2 regions of the Nonomuraea sp. IBHARD001 genome follow, and region 1 is predicted to be linked to the other one. Evidence: riboswitches for the same ligand, from Rfam matches in the RefSeq annotation. Region 1 holds a riboswitch; the other holds the start of a gene.
What was found. Region 1 has a riboswitch for glycine ahead of gcvP (aminomethyl-transferring glycine dehydrogenase). Riboswitches for the same ligand answer to the same signal wherever they lie in the genome.
Positions count from the first base shown of each region.

Region 1 (7,468 bases):
TACTGGGAGGACGTCGGCACGCACGAGAGCTACCTGAAGGCCCAGGCCGACGCGCTGTCGGGCCGGGTACGCGTGGAGATCGGCGGATTCGAGCTCTCGCCGGGCGTGTGGGTGCACGAGGGCGCGTCGGTCGATCCCGACGCCGTGCTCAAGGGCCCGCTGGTGATCGGCCCGTACGCCAAGGTCGAGGCGGGCGCCGAACTGCGCGAGTTCACCGTGCTCGGCAGCAACGCCGTCGTACGCGAGGGCGCGTTCCTGCACCGCGCGGTCGTGCACGACAACGTCTACGTCGGGCCGAGCGCCCACCTGCGCGGCTGCGTGATCGGCAAGAACACCGACATCATGACCGGCGCCAGGATCGAGGAGAACGCCGTCGTCGGCGACGAGTGCGTCATCGAGGCCGAGGCGTACGTCACCAGCGGCGTCAAGGTCTATCCCTTCAAGACCATCGAGGCCGGGGCCGTCGTCAACACCTCCGTCATCTGGGAGTCGCGCGGCCAGCGCAGCCTGTTCGGCCCCAACGGCGTCAGCGGCCTGGTCAACGTCGAGATCACCCCCGAACTGTGCGTACGGCTGGCCAGCGCCTATGCCACCACGCTGCGCAAGGGCGACAAGGTCGTCACCTCGCGCGACTCCTCGCGGGCGGCCCGCGCGCTCAAGCGCGCGGTGATCAGCGCGCTCACCGCGAGCGCCGTCGACGTGCTCGACCTGGAGGCGGCGGCGCTGCCCGTGGCCCGCTTCCACACCTCCCAGGCCCATGCCGCCGGAGGCATCGCCCTGCGCACGACGGCGGGGGACCCGCAGAGCGTCGACATCGTGTTCATGGACGCGCGCGGCGCCGACCTGGCCGCGGGCGCGCAGCGCAAGCTGGAGCGCGTCTTCTCCCGCCAGGAGTTCCGCCGCGCCTTCCCCGGCGAGATCGCCGGGCTGAGCTTCCCGGCCAGGGCGGTGGAGAACTACGCCCAGGAGCTGGCGCGCCGCGTGGACATCTCCGGCGTCAGCGACATGAAGGTCGTCGTGGACTGCGCCGGAGGCACCGCCTCCCTGGTGCTGCCCGCCCTGCTCGGCCGGGTCGGCGTCGACGTGCTCACCGTCAACGCCCGCCTCGACGACGCCTCGCCCGCCGAGACGATCGCCGGGCGCCGCCGCGACCTGCAGCGCCTGTCGGAGCTCGTCAGCTCGTCGAGGGCGGCCTTCGGTGTGCGCTTCGACCCGGTGGGCGAGCGGATCGCCCTGGTCGACGAGCTGGGCAGGCTGATCAGCGAGGAGCGCGCCCTGCTGGTCGTGCTCGACCTGGTGGCCGCCGAGCGGCGAGGCGGCCAGGTGGCGCTGCCGGTCAGCACCACGCGGGTGGCCGAGCAGGTCTCGCGCTTCCACGGCGTGCAGGTGCAGTGGACCTCCACCGCGCTCGACGCGCTCACCGAGGCGGCGAGCAGGCGCAACATGATCTTCGCCGGGGACGGCAGGGGCGGCTTCATCGTGCCGGAGTTCGCACCGACCGTCGACGGGCTCGCGGCCTTCCTGCGCCTGCTCGGCCTGGTCGCGCGCACCCGGCTCTCGCTCAGCCGCATCGACGCCCGCATCCCGGAGGCCAGGCTGCTCAAAAGGACCGTTCCGACGCCGTGGGCGGCCAAGGGCGCGGTCATGCGCTCGGTCATCGAGGCGGCGGGCGGGCGCGTGATCGACACCACGGACGGGGTGCGCGTGGTCGAGGAGGACGGGAGCTGGGCGCTCGTCCTGCCCGCGACGGCCGCGCCGGTGACCCATCTGTGGGCCGAGGGGCCGGACGTGGACGCCGCCCAGGCGCTGCTCGCCGAGTGGGCGGCGATCGTGGAGGCTGCGGCGGCCGCGGGGTGAACGTTGTTCGGAGGGTAAACAGGAGCGGGAAAAGGGTTGTCAGAAGGCGAACCCGCGTGTGGGATGGACCTTGGTACCGGCTCGGCGGTAACTTTGTCACCGTCCAAGTCCGTCGTCCAGCGTTCCGCCTTGACCTTTGCGTCTCATCAGCGTAAGTTGCGGCATTCGCAGTCGTAGCGACCCAACAACTTGAGAAGCGAAGAAGCAGGACGCCGTCGCCCTGAGCACCGTGAAACGCGTCTTCGCGGTAGGAGGCCGAGCCAGTCGATGCCGAGCGTCTACTGCACGCAGTGCGGACATGCCAACCCCGAGGATGCCCGTTTCTGCTCCCGCTGCGGGTCACCCCTGACCCGTATGGAGGTCGTGGGGGACACCACCTCGACGATCTCCGTCGCCGGGATCGAGGCGTATGAGGCGGAGACAGGAGAGGCGCTCCTGGCCGAGCGCGCCGCAGTGGAGAACCTCGCGCCGGGCACCGCGCTGCTCATCGTCATGCGCGGCCCCAACGCCGGCAGCAGGTTCCTGCTCGACCGCGACCTGACGACCACCGGCCGTCACCCGGAGAGCGACATCTTCCTCGACGACATCACCGTCTCGCGCCGCCACGTGGAGTGGTATCGCCACCCGGGCGGTCGCTTCACCGTGCGTGACGTCGGCAGCCTCAACGGCACCTACGTCAACAGGGAGCGCATCGAGGAGGTTCCGCTGCACGCCGGGGACGAGGTGCAGATCGGCAAGTTCCGTCTCGTGTTTCTCATGCGGGGCACCCCCGGCGTATGAGCGCTCAGGCGGCACGCTCACACATGAGCATCGGGGAGGTGCTCGCCCTGCTGCAGGGCGAGTTCCCCGACGTGACGATCTCCAAGATCCGTTTCCTGGAGGGCGAGGGGCTGATCGAACCCGAGCGCAGCCCCTCGGGTTACCGCAAGTTCACCCACCACCACGTGGAGCAACTGCGTTACATCCTCACCGAGCAGCGTGACCACTACCTGCCGCTGCGGGTGATCAAGGACAAGATGGCCGAGGCGCTGTCCAGGCCCAGGGTCGTCGGCGAGCAGCAGGAGCTGCGGCTGAGCCGTGCCGAGCTGCTGGAGTCGGCCGGGCTCGACGAGGAGACCCTCACCGAGCTGGAGGACTACGGCCTGCTGGCGGCGGTCGCCAGGCGCTACGACGAGGACGCGCTGAAGATCGCACGTGCGGTGGGCGCGCTGGCCGCCTTCGGGCTGCACGCGCGGCATCTGCGTGCGGTCAGGGCGGCGGCCGAGCGCGAGAGCGGGCTGGTCGAACAGGCCGTGGCCCCGCTGTTGCGCAAACGTTCCCCCGGGGCGATCGGCGAGGCCGATCAGGCGGCCCGCGAGATTTCGGGCCTGCTCATGGAGTTGCACGCGGCGCTTCTGCGCACCGGCGTCAGGGGCGTTCTCGGTCGATGACCGGCCCACAGGGACATTCCACGCCCCTCGGGTGTTACGTTGAATTGCGGTAGTGCGGCCCAACAATTGCGGTAGTCGAAATACGGAGCAGCCCGTGTTGCAGATGGAGGTCGTGGGCGTTCGGGTTGAGATGCCTACAAATCAGCCGATCGTCCTGCTCAAGGAGGCGCACGGAGAGCGATACCTACCCATCTGGATCGGGATGAACGAGGCCACGGCCATCGCCATGGCCCAGGCGGACGAACCACCCCCTCGCCCGCTGACCCACGATCTGTTCAGGGACGTGCTGAGCGCCCTGGGAGTCAGTCTGCGCACCGTCAACATCGTCGCCCTGCGCGACGGCATCTTCTACGCCGACCTGGTCTTCTCCAACGGCGTCGAGGTCAGCGCCAGGCCGTCGGACTCCATCGCGCTGGCCCTGCGGACCGGTGCGCGCATCTTCGCCAGCGAGGAGGTGGTCCAGGAGGCCGGAGTGATCATCCCGGACGACCAGGAGGACGAGGTCGAGAAGTTCAGGGAGTTCCTTGACACGATCTCGCCCGAGGACTTCGGCCGCGCTGGGTAGCTAAGTCTTCGAAAGAGGTAAGCGGCTCCGTACTCTGGCATGGGGCCGGTATTTCATTGCATTTACGCTTCACGACGCGCCGGGCAGGATCGTTGACTGACGTTGGTCACGGTCCTACGGTTCAAGTGAACCCTGTGGTTGTCCTTGACGAACCCCCAGATCAGACCACGGGATGAGAGAAAGCCGGAGGTCCGCGTGGCGGTCAGCAGCGGCGAGGGAAAGACGGCCGGCCAGGAAGATCCGGTGCGGCGCGAAAGCGCGAGGCAGCGTGCCGGTGAACAAGGTCTGCTGTTCGACGAGCAGCCTTCTTCGCTGCCCGCCGACATCGGCTACCGCGGCCCCACAGCCTGCGCGGCCGCCGGTATCACCTACAGGCAGCTCGACTACTGGGCCCGCACCGGACTGGTGGAGCCCACGATACGAGCGGCGCAGGGCTCAGGCTCGCAACGCCTGTACAGCTTCCGCGACATCCTGGTGCTCAAGGTGGTCAAACGCCTGCTCGACACCGGAGTGTCGCTGCAGCAGATCCGCACGGCCGTCCACCACCTGCGCGAGCGGGGATCGGGCGACCTGGCGCAGATCACCCTCATGAGCGACGGAGTCAGCGTCTACGAGTGCACGTCGGCCGACGAGGTCATCGACCTGCTCCAGGGAGGGCAGGGCGTGTTCGGCATCGCGCTCGGCCGGGTCTGGCGTGAGGTCGAGGGCTCCCTCGCGGAGCTGCCGGGGGAACGCGCGGCGGTCGAGGACGAAGTCCCGGCCGACCACCCAGCTGACGAGCTCGCCCAGCGCAGACGCGCCCGCCGCCTCGGCTGATCCGGAGGCGCTGGTAACCTAGGAGCAAGGCTGACGACCCCGTGCGGGAGAGTCCCCGGTCCGCCCGGGGCGCCGAAGGAGCAACCCTCCCCGGAATCTCTCAGGCAACCCGTACCGCTCGGGATAGGCAACTCTGGAAAGCAGGCGCGCCCGCCAGGCGCGTCTCACCGACGGTGAAAGCCCTCACGGGTGAAGCTCTCAGGTTGAGGTGACAGAGGGGGAGATCCGGCCTACGCCCGCGCCCTGGCGCCGGTCTCCACAGCCCTCGGGAGGCACCTCCATGACCGACCTTTCGTCGCCCCTCAGCGCCCTCGGCGCGCCCGCATTCGCCACCCGCCACATCGGTCCCTCCGACGCCGACCAGGCCAGGATGCTGGAGACCGTCGGCTTCGAGTCGGTCGCCGACCTCGTGGCCGTGGCCGTTCCCGAGGCGATCAGGGCCAAGGACAGCCTCAAACTCCCCGCCGCGGCCAGCGAGAGCGAGACGATCGCGGAGCTGCGCGAGCTGGCCGGGCGCAACAGGGTGCTCACCTCGATGATCGGCCTGGGCTACCACGACACGATCACCCCCGCGGTGATCCGCCGCAACCTGCTGGAGAACCCGGGCTGGTACACCGCGTACACGCCCTACCAGCCCGAGATCTCGCAGGGCCGCCTCGAAGCGCTGATCAACTTCCAGACCGTGGTGTCCGACCTGACCGGGCTCGACGTCGCGGGCGCCTCGCTGCTCGACGAGGCCACGGCCGCGGCCGAGGCGATGACGCTGGCCCGCAGGGCGAGCAAGGTCAAGAGCGAGGTGTTCGTCGTCGACGCCGACGCGCTCCCGCAGACCAAGGCCGTGCTGGCCACCAGGGCCGAGCCGCTGGGCATCACGCTGCGCGAGCAGTCGCTGGACGAGGACCTGCCCGAGTGTTTCGGCGTCCTGGTGCAGTACCCCGGCGCGGGCGGCAGGCTGCGCGACTTCCGCCCGGTGGCCGAGCAGGCGCACGAGGCGGGCGCCGTCGTCGTGGCCGCCGCCGACCTGCTGGCGCTCACGCTCGTCACCTCGCCCGGCGAGCTCGGCGCCGACATCGCGATCGGCTCCTCCCAGCGCTTCGGCGTGCCCTTCGGGTTCGGCGGGCCGCACGCGGCCTTCATGGCCGTGCGCGAGGGCCTGCAGCGGCAGATGCCCGGCCGTCTGGTCGGCGTCTCGCTCGACGCCGACGGCGACCCGGCCTACCGGCTGGCCCTGCAGACGCGCGAGCAGCACATCCGCAGGGAGAAGGCCACCAGCAACATCTGCACCGCCCAGGTCCTGCTGGCCGTCATCGCCGGGATGTACGCCGTCTACCACGGCCCCGAGGGGCTGCGCCGCATCGCCGCCCGCACCCACCGCCTGGCCGTGACGCTGGCCGAGGGGCTGCGCGCCGGTGGCGTGGAGGTCGTGCACGGCGAGTTCTTCGACACCGTGCTGGCCAGGGTGCCCGGCCGGGCGGCCGAGGTGCTGGCCGAGGCCGCCGCGCGCGGGATCAACGTGCACCTGGCCGACGCCGACCACATCTCCATCGCCTGCGACGAGAAGAGCACGCTGGCCGACGTGGAGCAGGTCGCCGCCGCCTTCGGCGCCGCCGCCGACCTGGCCGCCCTGGCCGAGCGCGACGACCTGGGCGCGCTGCCGCAGTCGCTGGTCCGCGAGTCGGACTACCTCACCCACCCGGTCTTCCACAGCCACCGCTCCGAGACCGCCATGCTGCGTTACCTGCGCAGGCTGCAGGACAAGGACATCGCACTCGACCGCTCGATGATCCCGCTGGGCTCGTGCACGATGAAGCTCAACGCGACCACCGAGATGGAGCCGATCACCTGGCCCGAGTTCGCGGCCGTGCACCCCTACGCCCCCGAGGAGCAGGCTGCGGGCTACGCCGAGCTGATCGGGACGCTGGAGGCCTGGCTGGCCGAGGTCACCGGCTACGACGCCGTCTCCATCCAGCCCAACGCCGGATCGCAGGGCGAGTTCGCCGGGCTGCTGGCGATCAGGGCCTACCACCGGGCGGCCGGGCAGGAGCACCGCGACGTCTGCCTCATCCCGTCCTCCGCCCACGGCACCAACGCCGCCAGCGCCGTCATGGCCGGCATGCGGGTGGTCGTCGTGGCCTGCGACGACAACGGCAACGTCGACCTCGCCGACCTGGACGCCAAGATCGGCAAGCACGCCGACGCCCTGGCCGCCATCATGGTGACCTACCCCTCGACGCACGGCGTCTACGAGGAGAGCATCACCGAGATCTGCGCCAAGGTGCACGAGGCCGGCGGCCAGGTCTATGTCGACGGGGCCAACCTCAACGCCCTGGTCGGCCTGGCCAAGCCCGGCGAGTTCGGCGCCGACGTCTCGCACCTGAACCTGCACAAGACCTTCTGCATCCCGCACGGCGGCGGCGGCCCCGGCGTCGGCCCGGTCGCGGTACGCGCCCATCTGGCCGACTTCCTGCCCGGCCACCCGCTCAAGCCCGGATCGCCCGTCGGGCCGGTCTCGGCGGCGCCGTACGGGTCGGCGGGTATTCTGCCGATCTCGTGGGCCTATGTGCGCATGATGGGGGGCGACGGGCTCAAGGCGGCGACCGAGCAGGCGATCCTGTCGGCCAACTACCTGGCGCGCAGGCTGGCCCCGCACTTCCCCGTCCTCTACACCGGGCGGGGCGGGCTGGTCGCGCACGAGTGCATCGTCGACCTGCGTCAGATCACCAAGGAGACCGGCGTCACCGTCGACGACGTCGCCAAGCGGCTCATCGACTACGGCTTCCACGCGCCGACCATGTCCTTC
Region 1 covers NZ_JBWBBW010000002.1:4,150,645-4,158,112, forward strand. The annotation lists gene ACTWNK_RS20920 (sugar phosphate nucleotidyltransferase) at 1-1,857, shown strand, start outside; gene ACTWNK_RS20925 (FHA domain-containing protein) at 2,125-2,637, shown strand; gene ftsR (transcriptional regulator FtsR) at 2,661-3,287, shown strand; gene ACTWNK_RS20935 (bifunctional nuclease family protein) at 3,382-3,852, shown strand; gene ACTWNK_RS20940 (MerR family transcriptional regulator) at 4,048-4,668, shown strand; glycine riboswitch at 4,703-4,795, shown strand; gene gcvP (aminomethyl-transferring glycine dehydrogenase) at 4,949-7,468, shown strand, end outside.

Region 2 (7,468 bases), 2.4 Mb from region 1:
CCGCCGCCGCGGCCGAGGTCGGCGGGCTGTTCGTCAAGGCCGACGTGACCAGCGAGGCCGACGTCGTCCGGATGTACGAGACGGCGTTCGACGCCTACGGCAGTGTGGACATCGCCTTCAACAACGCCGGGATCTCACCGCCGGACGACGACTCGATCCTCACCACCGGTCTCGACGCCTGGCGCAGGGTGCAGGAGGTGAACCTGACCAGCGTCTACCTGTGCTGCAAGTACGTCATCCCCTACATGCGGCGCCAGGGCAAGGGCTCGATCATCAACACGGCCTCGTTCGTCGCGGTGATGGGGTCGGCCACCTCACAGGTCTCCTACACCGCGTCCAAGGGCGGCGTGCTCGCCATGTCGCGCGAGCTCGGCGTGCAGTTCGCACGGGAGGGCATCCGGGTCAACGCCCTGTGCCCGGGGCCGGTCAACACGCCGTTGCTGCAGGAGCTGTTCGCCAAGGACCAGGAGCGGGCCCAGCGCCGCCTGGTGCACATCCCCGTCGGCAGGTTCGCCGAGGCGAGCGAGATCGCGGCGGCGGTGGCCTTCCTGGCCTCCGACGACGCCTCGTTCATCACGGGCTCTGAGTTCCTCGTCGACGGAGGCATCTCCGGCGCCTATGTCACCCCGCTGTCATGAGCAGGCCCGTCATCGGCGTCACGTGCTACGTCGAACCCGCGCGCTTCACGGTCTGGGACCTGCCGACCGCCCTGCTGCCCTTCATGTACATCGAGCACATCGTGCGGGCGGGCGGCCAGCCCGTCATGATCCCGCCGATCGGCACGCCCGCCGACCTGATCTCCAGGCTGGACGGACTGATCATCGCGGGTGGCGGCGACATCGACCCCGCCCGCTACCAGGCCGAACCTCATGAGCAGACCGGCTACATCCGCGAGTTCCGCGACGCGTCCGAGTTCGGGCTGATGAGTGCGGCGCTGGAGGCCGACCTGCCCTTCCTCGGCGTGTGCAGGGGGCTGCAGGTGCTCAACGTCAGCCTGGGCGGCTCGCTGCACCAGCACCTGCCCGACGTGACCGGCCACACCGATCACGCGCCCGCGCCCGCCGAGTTCGGCCTGATGCCGGTGCACCCGGCCGACGGCACCAGGCTGGCCAAGCTGCTGGAGGGCGAGCAGGTCGTCAGGCACTACCACCACCAGGCCATCGACAGGCTCGGCGAAGGCCTCACGGTCTCGGCCGTCGCCGGTGACGGCACCGTCGAGGCCGTCGAGCTCGACGCCGCCACCTTCGCCCTGGCCGTGCAGTGGCACCCGGAGGCGGGCGACGACGGCACGCTGTTCGAGGCGCTGGTCGCCGCGGCCCGCGATCGGCGCGACGGCACGGCCTAGGGCGTCGACAGTGCGGTGATCGCCTCGTCGAGGTCGCGTTCGGCGCCGAAGCGGAACGCGGCCTCGTAGGCCTCCTCACCCGCCAGGCGCCGGGCCGATCCCGCGCACTCCCGGCGCAGGGCGGTCAGGCCTGGCGCGTTCATGGAGACCGCGCCCTGCCTGTCCCACACCTGCTGCGACAGCCCCAGCGCCACGGCCGCCGCCTTGCCCTCCTGTCCGGCCACGGCGATCCTGGCCAGCATGTCGAGGGCGAGCGCGGTGCCCAGCATGTCGCGCATGCTCCACTTGGTGGCCAGGCATCGGCGGGCCAGTCCGGCCGCTCCGTCCAGGTCGCCCCGCTGCAGCCGTACACCGCTCATGTGGTGGTCGGCGTAGGAGCGCAGCCAGTGCCCGCCGAAGGCGTCCGCGCCTCGCCACATCGCCTCGACCAGACGCTCGGCCGCACACAGGTCGGTGCCCTGCATCACCAGGGCCAGCGCTCCGGCCGACTGGGAGATCAGCACGCCGAACCCGGGGTCGCCGAGCTTCCTGTGGATGGCCGCCGCCTCCTCGGCGATCCTCATGGCCTCGCCGAGATCGCCCCTGAGCACGGCCAGCAGGGCCCGCATCGTGTGCGCGTAGGCGCCCGCGGTCACGTCGCCCTGCTCGGCCGCCGCGGCCACGGCCTCGGTGAGCAGGCGGCCCGCCGTGTCGTGGTCGCCCTGGATCATCGTCACCAGCGCGTAGGCCCACAACGCCGAGGTACGCGTGCCGCCCGGCTCGGGGCAGCGGGCCAGGGCGTTGCCGAGCTGGTGCCTGCCCTCGTGCAGATGGCCGCACGCCACCCAGAAGTAGACCAGGCTGGTGGCCAGGTCCAGGCCCGCCGCGTAGTCGTCCGGGTCGGACCAGCAGTGCCCGAACGCCGCCCGCAGATTGGGCAGCTCCCTCGACATCCGGCGCGACCAGCCCACCTGGTCCGGGCCCTTCCACTCGGCGTGGAACCATCGGGCCAGGCCCAGGTAGAAGTCGCGGTGCCTGCGCCGCATGTCGGTGGCCAGACCGAGCTCGCGCAGCCATCCGGCGCCGTATGCCCTGATGGTGTCGAGCATGCGATAGCGCCCGTCGTCGAGCGCGCGCACGATCGACTTGTCGACCAGCGAGGCCAGCGCCTGCTCGGCCAGGCGCGGGGTCAGCGGGGCGTGCGCGCACACGGTCAGCGCCGCCTCGGCCCCGAAGTCGCCGTGGAAGACCGAGAGCCTGGCCCACAGCAGCCGCTCCAGCGGCGTGCACAGCTCGTGGCTCCAGCCGATCGCGGTGCGCATCGTCCTGTGCCTGGACGAAGGCCGCTCCCCGTCGCCGGAGGCCAGTCTCTCGCCGAGTGTGGTCAGCAGTTCGTCCGCCGACACCGTGCGCAGGTGCGCCGCAGCCAGTTCGATGGCGAGCGGGATGCCGTCGAGCTTGTGGCACAGCCGCCACACCGCCTCCCCGGCCGTGAACCCCGGCCTGACGGCGCCCGCCCGCTCGGCGAACAGCGTGACCGCCCCCTCGGGCCCGCCCGCCGGAGCCTCCACCGGCATCGGGTGCACGGCCAGCACGTGCTCACCCGTCGCGCGCAGCGGCTGCCTGCTGGTGACCAGCAGCCGCAGGCCGGGCGCGGCCCGCAGCAGCGCGTCGGCCAGCCTGGCGCAGGGGCCGACGAGATGCTCGCAGGTGTCGAGCACGATCAGCGCACGCCTGCCCGCCAGGTAGTCGCCGAGCGCCCTGGCCTGTGACCGCGTGGCCTCCGGCGTCACCCCGACCGTGCTGGCGACGGTGTGCGCCAGCAGGCTCGCCTCCCTGAGCGCCGACAGCTCCACCAGCCAGACCCCGTCGGGATGCGCCTCCGCCTGTCCTGTGGCCACCCGGAGGGCGAGCCTGGTCTTGCCGACCCCGCCGACTCCTGTCAGCGTCACGAGGCGTTCGTGACCGAGCAGCTCGGCCGCGTCGGCCAGCTCCCTCGACCTGCCGACGAAACTCGTCGTCTCCACGGGTAGGTTCCCCACTCGCCCGTGGCCCGCAGTACCGATCACACTGTCCTCCCGCGATGACTGGCCGCGCAGTGCTTACCGAATGGTAACCACGTATCGCCCGACAAACAGCGGCCTGCGGAAAGGCCTGTCTCCGAGGTCAGGGCCACAGGAGGCACGACAGTCGCCCTCGTGGGGATTTCGCCGGACCCATCGAGCCCACTAGTCTGGGTTCCGACACCGATGAACCCGTGCGGGAGAGCGTCCTGACATCCGGTCAGGTCCCCTGAAGGAGCAAGCCCTCCCCGCGAACCTCTCAAGGCAAAGGACCGTACGGGCCAGGGTGACCTCTGGAAAGCAGGCCCTGTGGGCCTCGCCGAAGGTGAAAGTCCGGCCAAAATCCGGGCGAAGCTCTCAGGCACCGATGACAGAGGGGGAGGATCCTGGCATCCGACCCTTTCTGAGGTGCGAACAATGTCCCGACCGACACCGTTGCGAGACGTCCACGAGAGTCTCGGCGCGACGCTGACCGACTTCGCCGGCTGGCTGATGCCGCTGCGTTACGGCAGCGAGTCCGCCGAGCACAACGCCGTCCGCACCGCGGCCGGCCTGTTCGACCTCTCCCACATGGGCGAGATCCACCTCACCGGGCCGCAGGCGGGACAGGCGCTCGACTACGCGCTGGTCGGCCATCTGTCCGCGCTCGACCCCGGCCGGGCCCGCTACACCATGATCGTCAACGAGGCGGGCGGTGTGCTGGACGACCTCATCGTCTACCGGCTGGCCGACGAGGAGTTCATGGTCGTCGCCAACGCCTCCAACTACGAGCTGGTCGCGGCCGAGCTGCTGGAGCGGGCCAAGGACTTCGACGCGGTCGTCGAGGACCGCTCCGACCAGTGGGCGCTCATCGCCGTACAGGGTCCGCGCGCGCAGGAGATCCTGGCCGGGCTCACCGACGCCGATCTGGCCGGTCTGAAGTACTACGCGGGGCTGCCCGGCGTCGTCGCCGGGGTCCAGGCGCTGATCGCCAGGACCGGCTACACCGGCGAGGACGGCTTCGAGCTGTTCGTCGCGGGCGCCGACGCCGTGGCGCTCTGGCAGGCGCTGACCGAGGCGGGCGAGCCGTACGGGCTGATTCCGGCCGGGCTGTCCAGTCGCGACACCCTCAGGCTCGAAGCCGGTATGCCGCTCTACGGCAACGAGCTGAGCACGGCGCTGACGCCGTTCGACGCCGGGCTCGGGCGTGTGGTGAAGTTCGAGAAGCCGGGCGACTTCGTGGGCCGCGCCGCTCTTGAGCCGTTGAAGGACCTCCCGCCGCGCCGCCGCCTGGTCGGCCTGGTCGCGACGGGCCGCCGGGTACCCCGCCACGGGTACGCGGTCACGAAGAACGGCGCCGTTGTCGGCGAGGTCACCAGCGGAGCGCCGTCCCAGTCCCTGGGCAGGCCGATCGCCATGGCTTACGTGGACACCGACGCCACCGAAGGTCTGGCCGTCGACATCCGGGGCAGCCAAGAGGCTGTAGACCTGGTGGAGCTGCCCTTTTACAGGAGGAAGAAATGAGCACCATCCCTGACGAGCTGAGCTACACCAAGGAGCACGAGTGGGTGAGCGGTCTCGACGACGGTCGCACGGTGACCGTCGGCATCACCGCTTTCGCGGCCGAGGCCCTGGGCGACGTGGTCTTCGTACAGCTGCCTGAGCAGGGCTCCACCGTCGAGGCCGGGGACTCCATCGGCGAGGTCGAGTCGACCAAGTCGGTCAGCGAGATCTACGCCCCCGTCAGCGGTGAGATCGTCGAGGTGAACCAGGAGGTGGCCGACAAGCCCGACCTGGTGAACTCCGAGCCCTACGGCGACGGCTGGATGTTCCGCGTCCGCCTGAGCAGCGACCCCGAGGACCTGCTGACGGCCGAGGAGTACTCGGCACTGACGTCGGGCGCTTCCTGACTTTTCGGCCGGGGCCGTTACTCTGGAGAGAGCTCCACCAGCCGGCCGGCCCCGGCCGCACGCTTCCCCTTCGCCGCCTGAAAGGCGCACATCAATGGCGATCAGCGTCTTCGACCTCTTCAAGATCGGCATCGGCCCGTCCAGCTCGCACACCGGTGGCCCCATGGCCGCGGCACACAAGTTCGCCAGGGGCCTGCACGAGGACGGCCTGCTGGAGAAGACCGCCCGCGTCGACTGCATCCTGTACGGCTCGCTCGGCCTGACCGGCAAGGGCCACGGCAGCGACAAGGCCGTCCTGCTCGGCCTCTCGGGCGACAAGCCCGAACTCGTCGACGTCGACACCGTAGAGGCCCGCATGGCCGACATGCGCACCACCGGCAGGATCCGCCTGTACGGCCAGCACGAGATCGACTTCGTCGTCGGCGAGCACCTCGTGTTCGAACGCAAGATCTCGCTGCCCGAACACCCCAACGGCATGCGCTTCACCGCCTTCACCGACGACGGCCACCCCCTGCGCGAGAAGGTGTACTTCTCGGTCGGCGGCGGCTTCGTCGTCGACGAGAACGCCACCGGCGCCGACCGCATCAAACAGGACGACACCGTCCTGCCCTACCCCTTCACGACCGCGCACGAACTGCTCGCCCTGTGCTCGGAGACCGGGCTCTCCGTCTCCGGGCTGATGCTGGAGAACGAGAAGGCGTTCGGCCGATCGGCCCAGCAGATCCGCGACGAACTGCTCAACATCTGGCGCGTCATGTCCGAATGCGTCCAGCGCGGCATCGCCCAGGAGGGCGTGCTGCCCGGCGGACTCAAGGTCAAGCGCCGGGCCAACAAGCTCTACCGTCGGCTGCAGATCGAGGCGCCCGAGAAGGACCCGCTGCAGACCATGGACTGGGTGTCGCTGTTCGCCCTGGCCGTCAACGAGGAGAACGCCTCCGGCGGGCGCGTCGTCACCGCCCCCACCAACGGCGCGGCCGGCATCATCCCCGCCGTGCTCACCTACTACTCCCGCTTCATCCCGCAGGCCGACACCGACGGCGTCGTACGCTTCCTGCTGACGGCCGCCGCGATCGGCGTGCTGTTCAAGGAGAACGCCTCCATCTCCGGCGCCGAGGTCGGCTGCCAGGGCGAGGTCGGCTCCGCCTGCTCGATGGCCGCCGCCGGCCTCACCGAGGTACTCGGCGGCACCCCCGAACAGGTGGAGAACGCCGCCGAGATCGGCATCGAACACAACCTCGGCCTGACCTGCGACCCCATCGGCGGCCTGGTCCAGATCCCCTGCATCGAACGCAACGCCGTCGCCTCCATCAAGGCGATCACCGCCGCCCGCATCGCCCTGCGAGGCGACGGCCAGCACTTCGTCTCCCTGGACAAGGCCATCCGCACGATGAAGGCCACCGGCCGCGACATGCTCGACAAGTACAAGGAGACGTCACGGGGGGGACTGGCGGTCAACATCATCGAGTGCTGAAGGCGGGCGTGCCTCCTGGGCGCCGCCCGCCGGTTGATCAGGTCCTACCAGGAGGCTCTCGGCGGACGATACGAGCAGCACGACTTGGTCGGTGACGAGACCACGCGATTAAGGTGGCTTTCACCAGCCAGAGCTGGGAGGACTACGTCCATTGGCAGGTGGCGGATCGACAGATCTTGCAGGCTCGCTACCACTGCGAGTGACCCCTGTCTGCTCGGCAGCGGCCCCGAGCGCCTGGCCGGGCAGGCAGGGGTCACCTCGCGCAAGACGTGAGGTCCCCGTCATGAGCCGACCGGGCATCGATGAGCAGCATGGAAGTTGGGGCAGCAGATCACGGCCGTGCTGATGAAGGCTCCGCCCTCCAGCCAGTCGCCCCACTGGACATCCACCTGCCCCGGCAGGCTCACCCGGGCGTTCTTGACGCGGTGCTGGAACTGCTCGCGGTGGCCCAGCCGGTTGTCCCGATGGCTCGGCATCCGCCCGCAGTAGCCGTGCCACTGGCTCTCCAGCCACATCACCGCCTCGTCCACCTCGTGGAAGGTGGCCTTGATCTGCGTCCGGCCCTTCAGCAGCCAGTCGCAGGTCCGATTGGGCGGCAGAGGCGAGGCCAGGAACGCGGCCTGGGCGGCCGCGTCGGCGGACGGGCGGCGCAGCGACTCCTGCTCGCGCTCCCTGCCCTGCCCGGCCCACTGGTAGGCATGCCAGTGGCCTACCCTGACGG
Region 2 covers NZ_JBWBBW010000002.1:1,800,547-1,808,014, reverse strand. The annotation lists gene ACTWNK_RS10510 (3-oxoacyl-ACP reductase) at 1-638, shown strand, start outside; gene ACTWNK_RS10505 (gamma-glutamyl-gamma-aminobutyrate hydrolase family protein) at 635-1,345, shown strand; gene ACTWNK_RS10500 (ATP-binding protein) at 1,342-3,351, opposite strand; glycine riboswitch at 3,575-3,672, shown strand; gene gcvT (glycine cleavage system aminomethyltransferase GcvT) at 3,805-4,890, shown strand; gene gcvH (glycine cleavage system protein GcvH) at 4,887-5,276, shown strand; gene ACTWNK_RS10485 (L-serine ammonia-lyase) at 5,371-6,747, shown strand; gene ACTWNK_RS10480 (hypothetical protein) at 7,029-7,468, opposite strand, start outside.
Region 2: it holds a riboswitch for glycine, as region 1 does, so the genes downstream of both, gcvT (glycine cleavage system aminomethyltransferase GcvT) here and gcvP (aminomethyl-transferring glycine dehydrogenase) in region 1, are expected to answer to the same signal.